2 regions of the Cryobacterium sp. TMB1-7 genome follow, and region 1 is predicted to be linked to the other one. Evidence: predicted binding sites of a transcription regulator. Region 1 holds the regulator's gene; the other holds the start of a gene.
The links. The regulator HrcA, encoded in region 1, represses chaperone genes, less so after heat shock. The targets are predictions, from matches to a motif close to TTNGCACTCGNNNNNNNCGAGTGCNAA.
Positions count from the first base shown of each region.

Region 2: a site for HrcA is predicted at 2,790-2,816, ahead of groES (co-chaperone GroES). Genes of this name have one in related genera too.

Region 1 is NZ_SOFZ01000009.1:37,421-47,652, forward strand. Features, by position in the region: gene E3O60_RS03065 (alpha/beta fold hydrolase) at 1-135, opposite strand, end outside; gene E3O60_RS03070 (response regulator transcription factor) at 135-791, opposite strand; gene E3O60_RS03075 (sensor histidine kinase) at 788-2,053, opposite strand; gene lepA (translation elongation factor 4) at 2,166-4,019, shown strand; gene E3O60_RS03085 (DUF1990 family protein) at 4,025-4,672, shown strand; gene hemW (radical SAM family heme chaperone HemW) at 4,677-5,903, shown strand; gene E3O60_RS03095 (DUF4870 domain-containing protein) at 5,923-6,297, opposite strand; gene E3O60_RS03100 (DUF4870 domain-containing protein) at 6,407-6,808, opposite strand; gene hrcA (heat-inducible transcriptional repressor HrcA) at 7,011-8,030, shown strand; gene dnaJ (molecular chaperone DnaJ) at 8,090-9,196, shown strand; gene E3O60_RS03115 (16S rRNA (uracil(1498)-N(3))-methyltransferase) at 9,208-9,969, shown strand; gene E3O60_RS03120 (HIT domain-containing protein) at 9,989-10,232, shown strand, end outside.
Region 2 is NZ_SOFZ01000020.1:149,136-159,367, reverse strand. Features, by position in the region: gene E3O60_RS07810 (ABC transporter substrate-binding protein) at 1-1,183, opposite strand, end outside; gene rarD (EamA family transporter RarD) at 1,354-2,274, opposite strand; gene groES (co-chaperone GroES) at 2,419-2,715, opposite strand; gene E3O60_RS07795 (SAM-dependent methyltransferase) at 2,860-4,047, shown strand; gene E3O60_RS07790 (hypothetical protein) at 4,076-4,576, opposite strand; gene E3O60_RS07785 (DUF4190 domain-containing protein) at 4,613-5,296, opposite strand; gene E3O60_RS07780 (DUF4190 domain-containing protein) at 5,397-5,822, opposite strand; gene tsaD (tRNA (adenosine(37)-N6)-threonylcarbamoyltransferase complex transferase subunit TsaD) at 5,988-7,637, opposite strand; gene tsaB (tRNA (adenosine(37)-N6)-threonylcarbamoyltransferase complex dimerization subunit type 1 TsaB) at 7,637-8,272, opposite strand; gene E3O60_RS07765 (sulfite exporter TauE/SafE family protein) at 8,432-9,220, opposite strand; gene tsaE (tRNA (adenosine(37)-N6)-threonylcarbamoyltransferase complex ATPase subunit type 1 TsaE) at 9,217-9,756, opposite strand; gene alr (alanine racemase) at 9,761-10,232, opposite strand, start outside.

The sequences.
Region 1 (10,232 bases):
GTGGCCGGGCAGGTCCACGGCGACAACCGGATGTCCCGCCGCCGCCAGCCACTCCAGCTGGTGCCGCCACATGCTGGCCGAGGTGCGGATCCCGTGCACGAGCACGACGGGGACCCGGTAACCGGCGGTGGGCATCAGGCGCCCCGCAGGGTGCCCGACGCGCGGGCGCTGGCGACGGCGGAGGTCCGCGACCCGACGCCGAGCTTGCCGAAGATGTGCACAAGGTGCGACTTCACCGTCGCCTCGCTGAGGAACAGGTCCTGACCGATCTGCCGGTTGGAGCGGCCGGCCGCCACGAGGGTAAGCACCTCGACCTCGCGGGGGGAGAGCCGGCCCTCCGGAACGAGCGACCGATCGGCCAGCCGGGTCACGATGGCCGGAGCGAGTGCGCTCTGTCCCGCCGCCGCGGCCCGCACGGCGGCGACGAGTTCGGCGGGCGGCGCGTCCTTGAGCAGGTACCCGCTGGCGCCGGCCTCGATGGCACCGAGGATGTCGGCATCCGTGTCGTAATTGGTGAGGATCAGCACGTGCGGGGCGCCGGGTCGGGACCGGACCAACCGGGTGGCCTCCGCGCCCTGCATGGGGGTGCCCGGTGGGTCGGTATTGGGCAGCGCACCACCGAACTGCAGGTCCATCAGCACCACGTCGACCCGGCCGGAGGCGGCCAGGGCCACGGCTTCCTCCGCCGTGCCGGCCTCCAGCTCGACCTCAAGGTCCGGCTCGGCGCCGAGCATGGCGCGCAGTCCCGCCCGCACCACGGGGTGGTCGTCCGCGAGCAGCACCCGGATCATGCCAGCGCCTGACGAATCGGGAATCGCACCGCGACCGCGGTGCCCAGGTCCGGTGCGGACTCCAGGACGAAGGAGCCGCCGAGCGCTTCGACACGTTGCCGGATGGCGACCAGGCCGAACGAGTCCGGACTCTGAGCCGTGGCGTCCGTGAGGGTGAAACCGCGCCCGTCGTCGACGACGTCGAGGGCCACCTCATCGGTCATGTAGCTCAGGGTGACCTCCGCGCGGTTGGCGCCGGCGTGTTGGGCGACGTTGGCGAGCGAGCCCTGCGCGATCCGCAGCAGGGTCGTCTCCAGCGACATCGGCAGCGCGATCGGGTCACCCGTCACATGCAGGCTGACCCTGGTGGCATGGTCGCCGACCGGTGCGGTGCGCTCTGCCGACGAGGCGAGCCTGGCGAGTGCGCCCGGCAGGGTCTGGCTGTCCAGGGCCGGCGGGGTGAGCTCCCGGATGAACCGGCGGGTCTCCTGCAGATTGGCTGCCGCGGTATCCCTGGCCAGGCGCAGGTGCTCCAGGGCCGCCGGATCGGACACCCGGCCCTCGACGGCGTGCAACAGCATCTGGATGCTCGACAGCCCCTGCGCCACGGTGTCGTGGATCTCCCTGGCCAGGCGTTCCCTCTCGGCGAGGGTGCCCGCGTCACGTGCGGTGGCCGCCAGCTCGGTGCGGGTGGTGAGCAGATCTTCGTTCAGGTTCTGCCGTTCGGCGGCCTCGCGCAGCAGTGCCCGGTAGCCCAGGCCCACCGCCACCGCCACGCCCGCGCCCACCAGCGGGCCGAGGGTGGCGCCCAGGCTCAGGCCCACGTGGAAGCTCATCGCCCAGATCGTCAACAGCACGCTGAGCAGGACCAGGGGGATGCCGGCCCTGAGGGGCAGCACGTGCAGCTGCAGGAAGAACAGCGGGAAAACGATGAAGGCGGCATCCGGTGCCAGCAGGGTCAGTGCGAGCCACTCCACCAGCAGCACGGCCATCCAGACCGGCACGACCCATCGCCACGGCCGCCGCCGGGCCAGCTCGCTGCCGCCGACATAGCTGGCCAGGAAGAGCAGCGACAGGCTCACCACGGCGACGGGGTTCGGCACCGCCCCCAACAGGGTCCGCACGATGACCAGCCCGGTCAGCCCGATGATCAGAACGTGCAGGCCGATCCGCAGGCCGGAGAACACCGGGGTGAGCGCTGAGTGCGGAAGACCCTCGCCGATGCTGGCGGGCGGCATGGGATCCCGGCGGAGCGGGGAGGTGCGGAGTGCGAGGCTGGACATGGTGCGCCCAGCCTAATCAGGACCGCTGGTTCCGTCATCCGTCGAATGGATGACCGACTGCCACCCGGGCAGGTCACACCGATGCTGCGGGGCATGGGAGAATTGGGCCATCATGTCACCGAGAGCTCTCAAGGCGCTGGAACCGGCCGCCACCGCCCCCGCGTTCATCCGTAACTTCTGCATCATCGCGCACATCGACCACGGCAAGTCCACGCTGGCCGACCGGATGCTTCAGATCACCGGCGTCGTCGACGACCGTTCCATGCGTGCCCAGTACCTGGACCGGATGGACATCGAACGCGAACGCGGCATCACCATCAAGAGCCAGGCGGTGCGGATGCCGTGGGAGATGGACGGTCAGACCTACGCGCTGAACATGATCGACACCCCCGGCCACGTCGACTTCACCTACGAGGTCTCCCGCAGCCTGGCGGCCTGCGAGGGCGCCATCCTGCTCGTCGACGCCGCCCAGGGCATCGAAGCCCAGACCCTGGCCAACCTCTACCTGGCGCTCGAGAACGACCTCACCATCATCCCGGTGCTCAACAAGATCGACCTGCCGGCCGCCGACCCCGACAAGTACGCCAAGGAGCTCGCCAGCCTCATCGGCGGCAGCCCCGACGACGTGCTTCGGGTCTCCGGCAAGACCGGCGTCGGCGTGTCCGAACTGCTCGACCGGGCCACCTCGCTGATCCCCGCCCCCGTCGGCGACGCGAACGCGCCGGCCCGCGCCATGATCTTCGACTCCGTCTACGACAGCTATCGCGGCGTCGTCACCTACGTGCGCATGATCGACGGGCACCTCAGCCCGCGCGAGAAGATCCAGATGATGTCGACCCGCGCCACCCACGACATCCTCGAGATCGGCGTCACCAGCCCGGAACCCACCCCCAGCAAGGGCCTGGGCGTCGGAGAGGTCGGCTACCTGATCACCGGCGTGAAGGACGTGCGCCAGTCCAAGGTCGGCGACACCGTCACCACCGCGATGAAGCCCGCCACCGAGGCGCTACCCGGCTACACCGAACCCAAGCCGATGGTGTTCTCCGGCCTGTACCCGATCGACGGCAGCGACTACCCGGCGCTGCGCGAAGCGCTCGACAAGCTCAAGCTCTCGGATGCGTCGCTGGTCTACGAGCCCGAAACCTCCGTCGCCCTCGGCTTCGGCTTCCGGTGTGGCTTCCTCGGCCTGCTGCACCTGGAGATCATCACCGAGCGCATCGACCGGGAGTTCAACCTCGACCTGATCACCACCGCGCCCAGCGTGATCTACGAGGTCACCACCGACGACAAGAAGACCGTCACGGTCACCAACCCGAGCGAGTTCCCCAACGGCAAGATCGCTGTCGTCGAGGAACCCATCGTCAAGGCAGCGATCCTCGCGCCCAAGGACTACGTCGGCGTGATCATGGAACTCTGCCAGGGTCGCCGCGGCACCCTGCTCGGCATGGAGTACCTCGGTGAGGACCGGGTCGAGATCCGGTACACGATGCCGTTGGGCGAGATCGTGTTCGACTTCTTCGACCAGCTCAAGAGCAAGACCGCCGGCTACGCGTCCCTCGACTACGAGCCCATCGGCTCGCAGGAGGCCGATCTGGTCAAGGTCGACATCCTGCTGCAGGGCGAACAGGTCGACGCCTTCAGCGCCATCGTTCACCGCGACAAGGCCTACGACTACGGCGTGCTGATGACCGGACGGCTCCGGAAGCTCATCCCGCGCCAGCAGTTCGACGTGCCCATCCAGGCCGCCATCGGAGCCCGCATCATCGCCCGCGAATCGATCAGCGCCATCCGCAAGGACGTCCTCGCCAAGTGTTACGGCGGCGACATCTCCCGCAAGCGCAAGCTGCTGGAGAAGCAGAAGGAAGGCAAGAAGCGCATGAAGATGGTCGGCAGGGTCGAGGTTCCGCAGGAGGCTTTCATCGCCGCGCTCTCCGGCGACGAGCCGGCCAAGAAGGAAAAGAAGTAACGATCATGCGCCGCTCGACCTTCACCGACGCCGCCGTGACCTACGCCGCCATCGGCGGCACCCTGGCCCCCGACCTGATGCGCTACCCGCCCAAGGGCCACCGCCCGCTGGAGCGTACGGTGCGCCTGGGCAGCGGCGAGGAACGGTTCCGGGTGGCCACGACGGCGTTGATGACCTGGGGCATCCAGCGCGGCAGCGGCATCGACGTCACCGACCTCGACGCCGGCACCGGCGTGCAGTACACCGGCATCGTCTTCACCGAGAACGGCACCCCGGCGCCCAACCAGGAACACCCGGTGAACGAGGCCACCTTCGCCGAGGACGGCACCGCGTTCATCAGCAACGGGATGACCGCCAAGCTGGCCATCCCCACCGGCCCGTTCACCGTCGCCGCACCGGTGCGCGTCGTCTACGTTATCGACGAGGCCGACAAGATCGGCTTCGCCTACGGAACCATGCGCGGCCACCCGCAGACCGGCGAGGAATGCTTCATCGTCGACCGTCGCGCTGACGACTCCGTCTGGCTCACCATCCGCTCCTTCTCGCGTCCCAGCACCTGGTACTACACGCTGGCCTGGCCCATCCTGCGCGTCCAGCAGGAGCGCTACACCCGCAAGTACCTGCGCGCCCTGCACCCCGTCGGACGAGGCTGACCGGATGGCTGGACCGCACCCGGTCGGCGACCCCGCACCACTGGATGGCCTCATCCCGGCTTCGGCCGCGCTCGGCGCCTCGACCCGCGACTTCGGGGTCTACCTGCACGTACCGTTCTGCAAGGTGCGCTGTGGCTACTGCGACTTCAACACCTACACCGCCACGGAACTGCGCGGGGTGAAGCAGAGCGACTACGCCAGCCAGGCGGTCCTCGAGGTGGAGTCCGCCGCCCGCATCCTGGCCGAATCCGGTGTGCCGGCCCGGCCCGCCGCGACGGTCTTCTTCGGCGGCGGCACCCCCACGCTGCTGCCCGCAGACCATCTGGTGCGGATGCTGCATGCCGTGCGCGACACCTTCGGCATCGTGCCGGGCGCCGAGATCACCACCGAGGCCAACCCGGACTCCGTCGACCTGGCCTATCTCCGCCAGCTCAAGCAGGCCGGTTTCACCCGGGTGTCCTTCGGCATGCAGTCCGCGGTACCGCGGGTCCTGGCCACCCTCGAGAGAACGCATGATCCCGAACGGGTCCCGCTCGTGGTGGCCTGGGCGCGCGAGGCGGGCCTGGACGTGAGCCTCGACCTGATCTACGGCACACCGGGGGAGACCATCGAGGATTGGCGGGCCAGCCTGGACGCGGCCATCGGCCAGCAGCCCGACCACATCAGCGCCTATTCGCTCATCGTCGAGGACGGTACCAAGCTGGCCAGGCAGATCCGCCGGGGCGAGCTCGTCCAGCCCGACGAAGACCTGCAGGCCGACTTCTACGAACTCGCGGATGCGCGTCTGGCCGAGGCCGGTTACGGATGGTACGAGGTCAGCAACTGGTCCCGGGGAACCGAACACCGGTCCCGGCACAACCTGTCCTACTGGCGCAGCGCCGACTGGTGGGGCATCGGCCCCGGCGCGCACAGCCACGTGGGTGGGGTGCGTTGGTGGAACGTCAAGCATCCGGCGGCGTACGCCGACCGCATTCTGGCCGGCCACTCACCGGCCGCCGGACGGGAAACCCTGGACGAGGCCACCCGCGAAACCGAACGGGTGCTGCTGCTCACGCGCATCCGTGAGGGAATCCCGGTGGCGACGTTGTCGACGCTCGGCCGCCGAGAGGTCGCCGGTCTGATCGCCGACGAGCTCATCGACGCTCGCGCGGCCATCGGCGGCAACATCGAACTGACCCTCACCGGTCGGCTGCTCGCCGACGCCGTGGTGCGCCGACTGCTTTCCGACTAGTGAGGCCCGGTTCTTACGATCAGCTGACGAACTTGATCGTCAGCGGGTAGGTGTACCACTCGCCCTTGTTCGCGGCGATCGCGGCCATGATGCTGAAGACGATGCTGAGGATCCAGGCGGCGGCCAGGATCAGGAAGCCGACGAGGATGACGGTGAGAATCGATCCGACCAGGTAGGCGATGGCCAGGGTGATCTGGAAGTTCAGGGCCGTCGCGGCGTGTGCGCGGATGAACGGACCGCGGTCCTTGAGCACGATGTAACCGATCAGGGCGGGCAGGAAGCCGAAGAGGATTCCGCCGATGTGGATCAGGGTCGCCCACAGCTTCTCGTCGGCCGGGCTCAGCTGGCTGGGTGCCTGGTACGGGTTGGCGGGGGGAGGCGTTGCCTCAGACATTAAATCTCCTTCGTGGGCGCTCGGGGGAGCGAGGATGGTGCTGGTCGAGCTGTCACCAGAATAGCGCCGGTCTCGGGCGCCCGCAGTGAGAAAACTAGCTGATCGGGCGCTAGTTGATCAGGCGCAGCGCGAACGGGTAGCGATACGGGCGGCCGTCTCGGGCGCTGACAAAACCGAGTACCGAGAAGATCGCGCCGATCAGCCAGAGCACCCAGGTGAGCGAGCCGAGCCCGGCCAGCAGGCCGAAGGTGAGAAGTGCCAGGACGGTGCTGAGCACGCTGATGGCGAGATAGCCGATCAACAGCGTGATCTGGAAGTTGAGCGCCTCCTTGGCCTCGCCGGCGGTGAATCGCCCGCGCTCCTTGAAGACCAGCCAGATGATCAGGGCCGGCAGGAACGAGAGGATGCCGCCCAGGTGCGCCAGGGACGCCCACAGCTTGTCCTGCTCCGGAGTCAGCGCAGCAGCGGTGCCCGACCCTGTCGGTTGTCCAGGCCCATTGGGATAGCTCATGACGATGCCCTTCGACGTGCAAGTGGATTCAGCGATGGAGAACAGCGGTGGATACCGCCACGGAGATACGTGTGCCACCACGGTACTGCGCGAATTCGTCCGTGAGCAACGGGTATCCCAGACGCCCGCGTTATGATTGGCAGTCATACGAAGAGAGTGCCAGCCGTCGGCGGCACAAACGGGAGAGGGAGGCGAGCGTCCAGTGGTATCAGACCGCAGCCTCGAAGTCCTTCGGGTCATCGTGCAGGACTACGTGGCCTCCCGCGAACCGGTCGGGTCCAAGTCGATCGTCGACCGGCACGCTTTCGGCGTCTCGGCCGCCACGATCCGCAATGACATGGCCCTGCTCGAAGAGGAAGAACTCATCGTCGCGCCGCACACGTCGTCGGGGCGCATCCCCACCGACAAGGGCTACCGACTGTTCGTGGATCACCTGGCCGACCTGCGTCCACTCACGGGCGTCCAACGGCAGGCCATCGAGGTCTTCCTCGGCCAGTCCGCCGATCTCGACGAAGTGCTCGCCCGCAGTGTCCGCCTGCTCTCCCAGCTCACCCACCAGGTGGCCCTGGTGCAATACCCCTCGTTGTCGCGGGCCACGGTGCGCCACATCGAGCTCGTGCCGCTCAGCGACACCCGGGTGCTCTCGGTGCTGATCACCGACTCCGGCAGGGTGGAGCAACGGGTCGTTGAACTGCCGCGCCCGATCGAGGAAGCCGCCCTGGCTGAGCTGCGCTCCAGGCTGAACGCCGTCGTCGGCGGCCTCGGCATGGCGGCCGCCGCCACGGCCCTGAGCGGCCCGACCGGTCTGGGATCGCCGGAGCAGACCGAGCTCGTCGATCTCATCACCGGCACCCTGCGCGATCAGGTCGGAGCGAACCGGCAGGACCGCCTGGTCATGGCCGGAGCCGCGAACCTCGTGCGCACCGAGGAAGACTTCACCGGGAGCATCTATCCGGTTCTCGAGGCCATCGAGGAGCAGGTGGTGCTGTTGCGCCTGTTCGGCGAAATGGCCACAGACCAGCACGGCGTGTCGGTGAGCATCGGCCGGGAGAACGCACCGTTCGGGCTCGGCGAGACCTCCGTGCTCACCAGCGGCTATACCTCCCGCGGCGACGCCGCCCGCCTGGGTGTGCTCGGCCCGACCCGGATGGACTACTCCAACAACATGGCGGCCGTGCGCGCCGTCGCCCGGTACCTCTCCCGACTGCTCGGCGAGAACTAGCCGCCCCACACCTATCTCGACCCGACTTCCCCACCCCAGAACCCCAAGGAGAGCCAGCTTTGGCTGACCACTACGAAGCACTCGGCGTCGCCCGCGACGCCAGCACCGACGAAATCAAGAAGGCGTACCGCAAGCTCGCCCGCCAGCTGCACCCCGACGTGAACCCCGGCGCCGAGGCGTCAGAACGGTTCAAGACCGTCACGCACGCGTACGACGTCCTCAGCGACCCCAAGCAGCGCCAGAACTACGACCGCGGCGGCTCCGGCAACGGCCAGGGCGGCGGCTTCGACGCCGGCAACTTCGGCGACATCTTCGAGACCTTCTTCGGCGGTGGCGGCGGCGGCAGCCGTGGTCCCCGTTCCCGGCGTGAACGCGGCCAGGATGCCCTCATCCGCGTCGAACTCGACCTGGACGAGGTCATCTTCGGCACCCACCGCGACATCGAGGTGGACACGGCGATCGTCTGTGCCACCTGTTCGGGCACCTGCTGCCAGCCGGGTACCTCCCCGGTCACCTGCGACATCTGCCACGGCACCGGCAGCATCCAGCGCGCCGTGCGTTCGCTGCTCGGCAATGTGATGACCTCCAGCCCCTGCGGCTCCTGCCGCGGCTACGGAACCATCATCGCCACCCCGTGCGTCACCTGCCAGGGCCAGGGCCGCGTGCGTGCCCGCCGCACCGTGCCGGTCGACATCCCCGCCGGCGTGGACACGGGCCTGCGCCTGCAGATGCCCGGCAGCGGCGAGGCCGGGCCGGCCGGTGGCCCGAACGGTGACCTGTACCTGGAGATGAAGGTGCGCCACCACGACGTCTTCAGCCGCGACGGTGACGACCTGCTCTGCACCCTCGAGGTGCCGATGACCGACGCGATCCTCGGAGCGACGGCCACGGTGAAGGCCCTCGACGGTGACATCGAAGTGGAACTGCGCCCCGGCGTACAGGCCGGCGAGATCCTCACGGTCAAGGACCGCGGCGTCACGAGGCTCCGCGGCAACGGCCGCGGTGACCTGCGGGTCGGCGTGCAGGTGCTCACCCCCACCAAGCTCGACCACAAGGAGCGGGAACTGATCGAGGCCTTCGCCGCCAGGCACAAGGTTCCGGCGCCCGCCCTCAGCCAGTTCCAGCAGGGCCTGTTCGCGAAGCTCCGCGACAGGTTCCTCGGCTAGGACCACGTTCGATGGCGCACTTCTTCCTGTCAGAGACCCTCGGCGCCTCCGCCGACGGCTCGCCAACCGCGGACCCCGCGGTCGGGGCCACGGTGAGCATTACCGGGGCTGAGGCCAAGCACGCCGTCACCGTCAGCCGGGTGCGCCCCGGCGAGACCCTGCTGCTCGGTAACGGCGCCGGCCTGGTGCTCGGCGTCACGGTCCTGTCGGCCGCGCCGGCCGAGCTCACGGCGCGGGTGGACACCGTGACTCGGACGCCGCCGGCCGTGCCGCGCATCCTGCTCGTACAGGCCCTGGCCAAGGGTGACCGCGACGAACTCGCCGTGCAGGCCGCCACCGAACTCGGCGTCGACGGGGTCATCCCGTGGGCCGCCGCCCGGTCGGTGGCCCGCTGGGAGGGCGTCAAGATCGCCAAGGGGCAGGCGCGCTGGTCCGCCATCGTGCGGGAGGCCAGCAAGCAGTCCATCCGGCCGTGGCTGCCCGACGTGCTGCCGCTGACCAGTACCAAGCAGCTGGCCCAGCTCGCTGGGACCAGCCGGATGCTGTTGCTCGAGCCGACCGCCGAGCTCAGATTGACCGCGATCGCCGTGCCCACCGACGACCGGGATATCGTGCTCGTCGTCGGGCCGGAGGGCGGCATCGCCCCGAGTGAACTGGACATCCTCGAGCAGGCCGGCGCCAGCCGGGTGCGCCTGGGCGATACCGTGCTGCGCACCTCGACGGCCGGCCCCGCCGCGGTCGCCATCCTGAACGCAACCCTCGGGCGCTGGTAGGAGCGCTTAAGATAGAACCATGGCTTCCTCCGGTGCAGAACCCACGATCTTCAGCCGCATTATCGCGCGCGAAATTCCCGCGACCATCGTCGCGGAAACCGATGACATCATCGCGTTCAACGACATCGCCCCGCAGGCGCCCGTGCACGTCGTGGTGACCACGAAGTCGCAGCAGTACCGCAACGTCGGTGAACTCGCCGCGGGGGACCCGGCGCTGTTGGCCGAGCTGATCGCCGTGGCCGGCCGGGTGGCCGACGAACACT
Region 2 (10,232 bases), on a different contig from region 1:
CGATCTGCTTGCCCTCGGCGAGGAGCGCGGCGCCCGACGCGAAGTCGGTGACCTTCTCGCCCTCACCGGAGCCACCGGATACCTGCTGGAGGTACTTGGCGATCGACTCACCCGACACGTCGTTGGCTGCGTACGCAGCCAGGGCGATCAGGATGACGGCGTCGTAGGATTCAGCCGCGTAGCTGAAGTCGGTCAGGGCCGGGTCGATCTCGAGCAGACGGCCGGTGAAGTCACCGAGGGTCGCGGTGTCCAGGCCGGGCAGCGTGCCCTTCGAGCCCTCGATCAGGCCGGCAGCGAAGTCCTCGCTGTAGTCGGCCAGGTTGCCGTCGACGAAGTACAGCTTGTCGCCGGGGAAGCCGCTCGCCACGAGGTCCGGGGTGATGACCTTGGCCTGGTCGAACGTGATCAGAGCGATCGCGTCGGGGTTGGCCGCGGTGACTTCGGCGATCTGGGCCGAGAAGTTGGCGTCGCCCTCGTTGAAGCTCGCGCTGGCGACGACCTCTCCGCCGGCAGCCTCGAAGGCCGTGGTGGTGAACTCGGCCAGGCCGGTTCCGTAGGCGTCGTTGAGCACGATCAGGCCCAGGGTGCTGTTGCCGTCTTCGGCGATCAGGTTGCCCAGGACTTCACCCTGCAGGATGTCGGACGGAGCGGTGCGCCAGAAGAGCCCCTTGTCGTCGTAGTCCGTGAAGTCGGCCGAGGTGTTGGCCGGCGAGAACTGCACGACGCCGGCGCCGGTGATCTGGTCGATGACGGTCTTGGAGACACCCGAGGACGCCGCACCGACGATCGCCGAGACATCCTGCGAGAGCAGGTCGGTCACGGAAACGGTGGCGGTATCGGTCGTGGTGTCGCCCGAGTCGCGGAGGATGGCTTCGATGTCGATGCCCAGGCCGGCAGCTTTGATCTCCTCGACGGCGAGCTGAACACCGGCTTCTTCGGGCGGGCCGAGGAAGGCGAGCCCACCACTCTGGGGGAGGATCGTGCCGACCTTCAGGTCCAGGGCGCGGTCGCCGGCGGTGATCTCAGCGACAGTGCTTTCCGCCGCGGGTGCGTCCGAAGCGGCCGGCTCGGCTGCGTCGGTGCTGCATCCGGTGAGCAGAAGGGCGCTGACGCCGAAGATGGCGACGCCGGTGACGACGGCGCGGGCCGAGCGGGAGGCCGAGGCCTTCGCGAATACGCTCATGTTGCTCCTAGGGTAAGGGGAATCGAAGGTTAGAGCACGGCAAACGATCGTTGCCGTGCTGCAAAGGTATTCACCCGAACGACATCAAACAAGGCGGTCGTGTTACAGCCGTGTAACGCGACCAAATCGTTACGAACGGCCCCCTGATCAGGATGCTTGGCTCTGAGCCCCTAAATCGGGTCGATAACCGGCCGGCGCTGCGCCCGCCCCGCCCGCACCATATCGACAGTCAGCACGATCAGCGCGAGCCAGACCAACCCGAATCCGAGCCACCGTTCCGGCGGCATCGGCTCGTGCAGGATGACCACGCCGGCGATGAATTGCAGCACCGGTGCGAGGTACTGCACGAGTCCCATCGTGGTCAACGGCAGGCGCCGGGACGCGGCCGCGAAGAAGAGCAGCGGCACCGCGGTGAGCACACCGGTGCCGATCAGCGCGATGGTGTGCACCGTCGAGACGGTGCCGAAGGTGAGGCCGGAGATCAGCGAGACCACGACCAGTTGGATGATCGCGATCGGCGTGAGCCAGAGAGTTTCCAGGGTCAGCCCGGAGAGCGCGTCGATGTGACCGCCGACCCGCTTCTTGATCAGGCCGTAGAAGCCGAAGGAGAACGCCAGGATCAGGGAGATCCAGGGCACGGTGCCGTAGCCGACGCTGAGCACGATCACGGCGATGAAGCTGATCACCACGGCAGCCCACTGGGCCCTGCGCAGCTTCTCGTGCAGCACCAGGACGCCCAGCAGCACCGTGATGATCGGGTTGATGAAATAGCCCAGCGCCGTTTCGACGACGCGGCCGCTCAGGGTGCCGAGGATGAAGGTCTGCCAGTTGATGAAGATCAACACCCCGGCCAGCCCCATCGTCCACACGATGCGCGGCGAACGCAGTGCGGCCACGAGCGGTCGCCAGGCCCGGGTGGCCAGGATCAGGACCGCGCAGAACACCAGCGAGAACAGCACCCGCCAGGCCACGATCTCGAACGCTCCGGTCGGGGCCAGGAAAAGGAAATACAGCGGCAGGAATCCCCACATGCCGTAGGCGCAGATCGCGAAGATGAGGCCCGTGCTCGCGGAACTGCGGACCGGGCGCATCCCGCTCCGGGCCGCATCCACCGGCTCGGTCGGCTCGGCGGCCCCGGTGGGATCTGTCGGATTCTCGTGCACGTTGCTACCCCTCTGGACGCGAAAAATCCCGGATGGCCGAGGCCATCCGGGATTCAACGATATGCGGTGTGACTAGCGAACGACGACCGCGAGAACGTCGCGAGCCGACAGAACGAGGAGGTCCTCGCCACCGAACTTGACTTCGGTTCCACCGTACTTGGAGTAGATCACCTTGTCGCCGACGGCGACGTCGAGCGGGATGCGGTTGCCGTTGTCGTCGATGCGGCCGGGGCCGACGGCGACAACTTCGCCTTCCTGGGGCTTCTCTTTGGCGGTGTCCGGGATCACAAGTCCGGAAGCGGTGGTCTGTTCTGCATCCACCTGCTTGATGACGATGCGATCTTCGAGCGGCTTGATGGAGACCGACACGGTTGACCTCTTTCTTAGCTAAGACGTAGTTAGCAGACTCACAGCGAGAGTGCTAAGTCGAGTTTAGGGCGCAACTGGCACTCACGCAACGTGAGTGCCAGAGTGCTCGGGGTGCGGCCCGGTTTGGCTTGATAGGTTTGCGGGATGGAACGCGCCGAGCTCGTTGAGCTGCTCTCACCCGAAGGCCTGCGCCTGCTGGACTCCCTGCCCGTCTACGAGGCCGGTGCCGACGTCGTGCGCACGGTCAGTGCCCTACGCAAGGCCGGGCACTCCCCCGCCCTGGTCAACGCGGTGCTCTACCAGTCCCGGCTGCGGGCGAAGGCGACGGGCAAGTTCGGCGACTTTGCCAGCCGGATGCTGTTCACCGAGGCCGGCCTGGAGCAGGCCACCCGGTTGCGGGTCGCCGCCCTGCACGCCGGCCGGTTCGTGGAGGCCGGCCTCACCCGGGTCGCCGACGTGGGCTGCGGCATCGGCGGCGACGCCATGGCGATGGCCGCGATGGAGCTGACGGTGACCGCGATCGACGTCGACGAGGTCACCGCCACGGTCGCCAGCTTCAACCTGGCCCCCTTCCCGACCTCCTCAGTGCGCTGCGCCGACGCGGCCGACATCGACCCCACCGAGTTCGACGCGCTCTGGTTCGACCCGGCCCGCCGCACGGCCGGGCACGGCAACACCAGCCGGCTCACCCGGTCAGAGGACTACTCCCCCAACCTCGATGACGTCTACGCCCTGAGCAAACGGATGCCCGTCGGCGTCAAGCTCGGTCCCGGCCACGACCGCGACCAGATCCCCGAGACCGCGGAGGCCCAGTGGGTGTCGGTGGACGGCAAGCTGGTGGAGATGGGGCTGTGGTTCGGTGCGCTCGCGCGGCCGGGTATCCGCCGGTCGGCGCTACTGCTCAGCAAGGACGGAGTCGCGGAGCTGACCGCGCCTGCCGACAGCGAGGATGTGGCTGTCGGCGAGCTCGGCGACTACGTGTACGAACCCGACGGCGCCATCATCCGCGCCCGGCTGATCGGTGACCTCGCCCGATCGATGGATGCGTCGATGCTCAGCGAGGGCTTGGCCTACCTGACCAGCCCGACGCTGACCCGCACCCCGTTCGCCACGGCGTTCCGGGTGCTCGAGGTGCTGCCCACCGACGAGAAGAAGCTGCGGCTGGCGCTGGCTGAACGGAAGATCGGCACCCTGGAGATCAAGAAGCGCGGCGTGGATGTGGATCCGGCGACCCTGCGCACCCGGTTGAAGCTCAAGGGCCCGGAATCGGCCACCCTGGTGGTGACCCGCGCGGCCGGGCACAAGGTGGCGCTGCTGGTGGAACGGGTCTGACCGGCGTCAGCCGGCTCGCGGGTTCGGCTCAGCCGAAGTAGGCGGGCAGCATCCGGGTGATCACGACGAACCACAGCACCGCCATCAGGATGCCCAACAGACCGCTGAGCAGGCCGAGGAGCCAGAGGCCGCCGGAGCGGCGCTCCACGTACCTGGCCACCAGAGCGAGCACGACCGCGGCGATGCTCAGGGGCGCCCCCCAGATCACGAATATGCCGGCCAGCACCCCGAGCACCCCGCAGACCGCGGCAGCGACGCCGAGACCACGGCGGGCCGCATGGGTCTGGATCTCGGCGGTGGTGTACACGTACGGCACCCACTCGGTGGGCGCGGTGATGGTGGACTCGTAGGCGAGCTCGCCGGCGACCGGCGGCCGGGTCAGGTCGGGCGAACGCCCGGCGGGTGCCCGCAGCTCAGCGGCCCTGGCCTCGGCAGCCCGCGCCTGTGCGCGCGACAACGCCGGCGTCCCGGCGGGCGGAACTGACTGCTCCCGCTCCGCCCGGGTTTCGGGCTGCCCGGACTGCGACATGCGTGTGGACTCGATTCTCGACTACTCGCTGTGCGGTTAGTAGTTGTAATTGTTCATCGGCACGGTCGCGAACACCAGCGCCCAGAGCAGAATGCTGAGCAGCGCCAGGGCGATACCCACGAAGCCTGTGATGATCCCGGTCAGCCAGAAGCCCTTGCCGTTCGGTTCCTTGTTGCGGGCGATGAAACCCAGGACCACGCCGGCGGCCGGCAAGATGATGGCGAGGATGCCACCGAAAATCGGGAAGAACGCAACCGGGGACCCGAGGATGCCGATGACACCGGCGATCATCGACAGGATGCTCAGGATCGGCTGCTTGGTGGCCGACGGCATCCCGGGCTGGCCGGCGTAGTAGCCGGCGGCGGGGCCGCCAGAGGGCGGCGGGGTGCCGTAACCGGAGCCCGGCGGGGTGTAGCCCGGCGGGGTGTAGCCCGGCGGCGGCGAACCGTAGGGCGGCGGCGGGGTGCCCTCGCTCGGGGCGGGCGGGCCGTAGGCGGGCGGCGGCGTCGGCTGGCCGGCCGGACTCACCGGCGGAACCGGCGGCGGCTGCTGGGCGCCCGACGGGGTGGATTCGGCATCGCCGGCGGGGCCGCTCTGGCGATCCGGTGGGCCGCCGGCCATGCTGTCCTGCGGGAAGTCGGGCACCTGCGGCACGTCGGGGACCTGCGGCACGCTCGGAACCTGGGGAACCTCGGGATGTGGTGTGTTCGGATCGGTCATGATCGTCATTCCTTTCCTGTGAACGCCTGGTCTGATCCAGGCCGCCCGGCCGCCCGATCGGGCGGCCGGGGTGGCCGGCGAGCGCGGTCTGCCGAGCCTTCTAGTAGGTGGTGTACGAGCCTTCGCTGATGCCCGCCATGATCACGCCGATCGTGACGATGAGGAAGATGAGTCCGCTGATCAGGCCGACGTAGCCGAGCACGAGGCCGGCGATGGCGAGGCCGCGACCCTTTTCGCCGGTGCGCTTGATCTGGCTGAGCGCAATGTGGCCGCAGATCACGGCGGCGAGGGACACGAAGAACGCGCTGACCAGGGAGATGATCGCGAGAACGTTCCACTTATCGCCGGCGGCCGGCTGCCCGTAGCCCTGCGGTGCGTAGGCCTGCGGGGCGGCAGGTGCGGCGCCGTAGGCCGGGGCGGCCGGGGTTGCACCGTAGGCCGGCGGCGCGGGCGGGGAGTAGGCCGGCGGCGGCGTGGGCTCGTTCGAGTCCGGCTTGTTCACGGCGGGCTGGTTCGGGTCGGTCATGGGTGACTCCTTCACGTGGTGCAGCGTAGGGAATGCAAGGGCACTGGGTGCGATGGGTGCCATAGTGGCACCCGCGCCGTGGGGGTGTCAACGTGCTGGCTCTGCGTAAAACCCCCACCATGACAGTATCGCGTCCGCGCGAGAAACTCTTGGTGAGATGCGGTTTCAGGCCTGGATGAGGCCCACCGGGAGGGTAGAGTCCGCCCCGAAATCGAGGGTGGAGGGCGCGCGCCCCGCCATGATCAGCTGCGCGCCGAGCGCCGCGATCATGGCGCCGTTGTCGGTGCAGAGCGACAGGGGCGGGATGCGCAGCGCGATACCGGCCGCATCCGTGCGTTCCTGGGCCACCTGGCGCAACCGCGCATTGGCGATCACCCCGCCGCCGAGCAGCAGCCTGGGCACCCCGAGGTCGGTGCAGGCCGCGACGGCCTTGGTGAGCAGCACGTCGACGACGGCCTCGCGGAAGCTCGCCGCAACGTCATTGATCGGCACGGTTTCGCCGGCGTCACGCTTCTGTTCCACCCACCGGGCCACCGAGGTCTTCAGGCCGGAGAAGGAGAAGTCATAGCGGTGCTTGGCGACATCCTTCTGGTGACTGAGGCCGCGCGGGAAACGGATGGCGGTGGGGTCGCCGGTGGCCGCGACCCTGTCGATCTGCGGCCCGCCGGGGTAGGGCAGGCCGAGCACCCTGGCGACCTTGTCAAAGGCCTCACCGGCGGCATCGTCGATAGTCTCGCCGAGCAGCTCCACGTCGGAGACCAGGTCGCGCACCAGCAGCAGCGAGGTGTGCCCCCCGGAGACCAGCAGGGCGATGGTGGGGTACTCCAGCGGCGCATCTGTGTCGACGCCCTCGCCGCGCAGCAGGTCGGCGCCCACGTGGCCGACGAGGTGGTTGACGGCGTAGATCGGCACGTCCAGCGCCACCGCGAGCGATTTGGCAGCGCCGACGCCGACCATGAGTGCACCGGCGAGGCCGGGTCCGCTGGTGACGGCGATGGCGTCGATCTCGTCGAGCCGGATGCCGGCTTCAGCGACGGCCGCGTGGATGGCGGGCACCATCTCTTCGAGGTGGGCGCGAGCGGCAACCTCCGGCACGACGCCGCCGTAGCGGGCATGCTCGTCCATCGACGAGGCGATGGTGTTGGAGAGCAAGGTGGTGCCGCGCACAATGCCGATGCCGGTCTCGTCGCAGGAGGTTTCGATGCCGAGCACCAGCGGGTTGGTGCGGTTGAGCGGGCGGGCCGGGGCGGCTGATGCTGCAGGGTCGGCGGCGGGTGCGGCCGGGTCGGCGGCGGGTGCGGCCGGGTCGGCGGCGGGCGGCGCGGCGGCGGCATCCGTGAACTGCATCTCGGCGGGCGGAATGGGCAGGCGCATCACGATCGCATCCACGTTGTCTGGTTGGTAGTAGCCCCGGCGAACGCCGAGGTCTTCGAAGCCGAGCGAGCGGTACAGGTGCTGGGCGCCGGGGTTGTCGGCGCGCACCTCGAGGAAGGTTTCGCGGGCGCCCCGCTTGCGGGCCTCGGTGATCAGGCTGAGCATGAGCACCCGGCCGAGCCCGCGGCCGCGGGCCTCTTCGGCCACGGCGATGGTCTGGATGTCGCTCTCCGGCGAGCGCAACGCCGCCTGCAGTCCGGCATACGCGACGATGTGCTCCGGCGAGTCCGGCGGGAAGGCGACCAGGTAGTAGCAGCCCGGGTCGGCGACATCCCGAGCCATCATCTCGGTGGACCAGGCGTCGTTTTCGAAGATGTGCGTCTCCAGGGCCATGATCGCCTCGACGTCGGCGGGCTGGGCGCGGCGCAGCTGCCAGGTCATCAGCTCACCCGCTTGGGACCGTTTTTGGACACCGTCACATCGGGTGAGCGCAGGTAGAGCGCCTCGTCGGCGGCAAACGGTCGGCCGGCCGCGAAGGCGAGTTCGGCGACCATCCCGAGGTCGCCGGCCGAGATGGTGGCGGCGTCGAGGCGGGGCAGGCCCGCGTGCACGAAGTCGGCCTCGAGCAGCTCGGCCGGTTTGGCCAGGGCCGGGGCGCCGAGACGCACCGGGAGGTGCTCGGCATCCGCCCCGCTGTACGCGGACCAGTAGACCTCGCGGCGCCGGGCGTCGGTGACCACGAGCAGCGGCCCGGTGTGGCCGGTGCAGTAGTGGCCGTAGGCGATGGCGTCGTGGCTGACCACGGGAACGAGAGGGCGCCCGATGCCCAGCGCGAAGACCCGGGCGGCGGCGATGCCGACGCGGAGGCCGGTGAACGGTCCGGGGCCCATGCCGCCGACGACGCCGGAGAGCGCCGAGACGGGGATGGCGGCCTCGGAGAGGCACTCCTGGATGAGGCGGCCGACCACCTCGGCGTGCCGCATGGTGTCGGGGACGCCGCGTTCGGCGATCACGCCTTGGGTCAGGTCGACGACGGCGACGCTGGTGCCGGCGGAGGTATCGATGGCGAGAAGCACCCGTCCAGCCTATGCGGCCCGGGCGCCTCCGCCCGCCGGGTGCCTCGCCGGCTCGTTCACGGGCAACTGTTGCCGAATCGGACATTTGCGTCCGGCACACCGGGACCATTTGTCCGCACGGGCAACAGTTGGGCGCGGCAGACGCGGGGCGGGTGGGCGTCAGGCGCGCTTGGTGCGCAGGGCCTTCACCGTGAGCTGCCCGGCGGCGAGAATCAGCAGCACGGCGAACAGGATGCTCGACAGGCGCGGCGGGATCAGCACGGCCAGGGCCACCCCGGGCACCGCCGCGACGGTGGCAGCGGCGCCGACCACGAGGCCGGCGGGCAGATCGACGAGCCCGGCGCGCAGGTTGGCGATGGTGCCGACGAGGCTCGTGGGCACCAACACCAGCAACGAGGTGCCCTTGGCGATGAGGTCGCTCACGCCGAACACCGCCACGAGGGCCGGCACCGCGATCACTCCCCCGCCGATGCCGAACAGACCGGATGCGATGCCCATCGTCAGCCCCAGAGCGAGGTAGCCCAGCACCACGACCCAGCTCAGCTCGAGGGCGGCTCCGCGTTCCGGCTCCACGACAAGCATGCGCGCGGCCACCACGATGAGCAGCGCGATGAAGAGCCAGCGCAGCCAGAACAGCGGGATGCGCTGCAGCAGGTTGCTGCCGATCAGGGCGCCGACCACGGCGCCGGCGGCGATGATCGCGCCGGCGATCAGGTCGATGTGGCCGTTGGCCAGGTAGGTGAGCGACCCCACGATGGAGGTGGGCACGATCGCGGCCAGCGACGTGGTGGCCGCCCGGCGCTGGTCCATGCGCACCAGCGAGATGAGCAGGGGCACCATCACGATGCCGCCGCCGACACCGAACAATCCGGAGAGCAGTCCACCGATGACGCCGGTGAGCACGAGGGCGCTCCAGTACCAGGCGCCGGTCGGCCGGGCGGCGGTCATGCGTGCACCGGCTCATCCGGGCCGGCCGGGTCGCTGCGGAAGCCGAGGCCGTCCTGCCAGCGCGGTCCGTGGCCGGTCACCGTGACGGTGCGAGGTTCCGGCAGGTCCAGGGCGACGGCATCGTCGACGTCGGCGTCCGGGTCGGCCTGCGAGGCGCCGAGCGGACGCTCGATCTCCATGTCCAGCCACGATTCGGTGATCCCCTCGAGCAGGCCGCGGCCCCACTCCACCACCACGATCGAGCGGGCGAAGTCGATGTCGAGGTCGTCCAGCTCCATCGCGCTGCTCAACCTGTAGGCATCCACGTGCACCAGCGGCGGTCCGCCGATCGTGCTCGGATGCGTGCGGGCGAGCACGAAGGTGGGGCTGGTGACCGCGCCGCGCACGCGCAAGCCCTCGCCGAGGCCGCGGGTGAAGGTGGTCTTACCGGCACCGAGCGGGCCGGTGAGCACCATCAGGTCGCCGGCGCGCAGCAGCCCGGCCATTTCCAGGCCGAAGGCGTGCATGGTTTCGGGGTCGGCGATGGTGCGGCGCATCGGGCTACGACCTCGTGGTTTCGGTGCTGTCGGCGTCGGTCAGGGACCCAGATCCCACATACCGACGCGGCACCCGTGCGCCCACCCGGGTGACGATGTCGTAGTTGATGGTTCCCGCGGCTGCGCCCCACTCGGCGGCGGTGGGCACCCCGGCCGCGGCGTCGCCGAACAGCACCACCACGTCGCCGACGGCGACAGGGTCGGTGCCCACGTCTACCAGGAACTGGTCCATCGCGACGCGGCCCACCACGGGGTACTGGGTTCCGTTGATGGCCACCCTGGCGGCGTTCATGGCCTGCCGGGGTACCCCGTCGGCATAACCCAGCGGCACCAGGGCGAGGGTGGTGTCGGCGGTGGCGCGCCACAGGTAGTCATAGGAGACGCCCGCGCCGGCGGCGACCCGGCGCACGGCGGCGACCCGGCCGCGCAGAGTCATGGCCGCGGTCAGGCCGAGGTCGGCGGCATCCGCGTCGGCG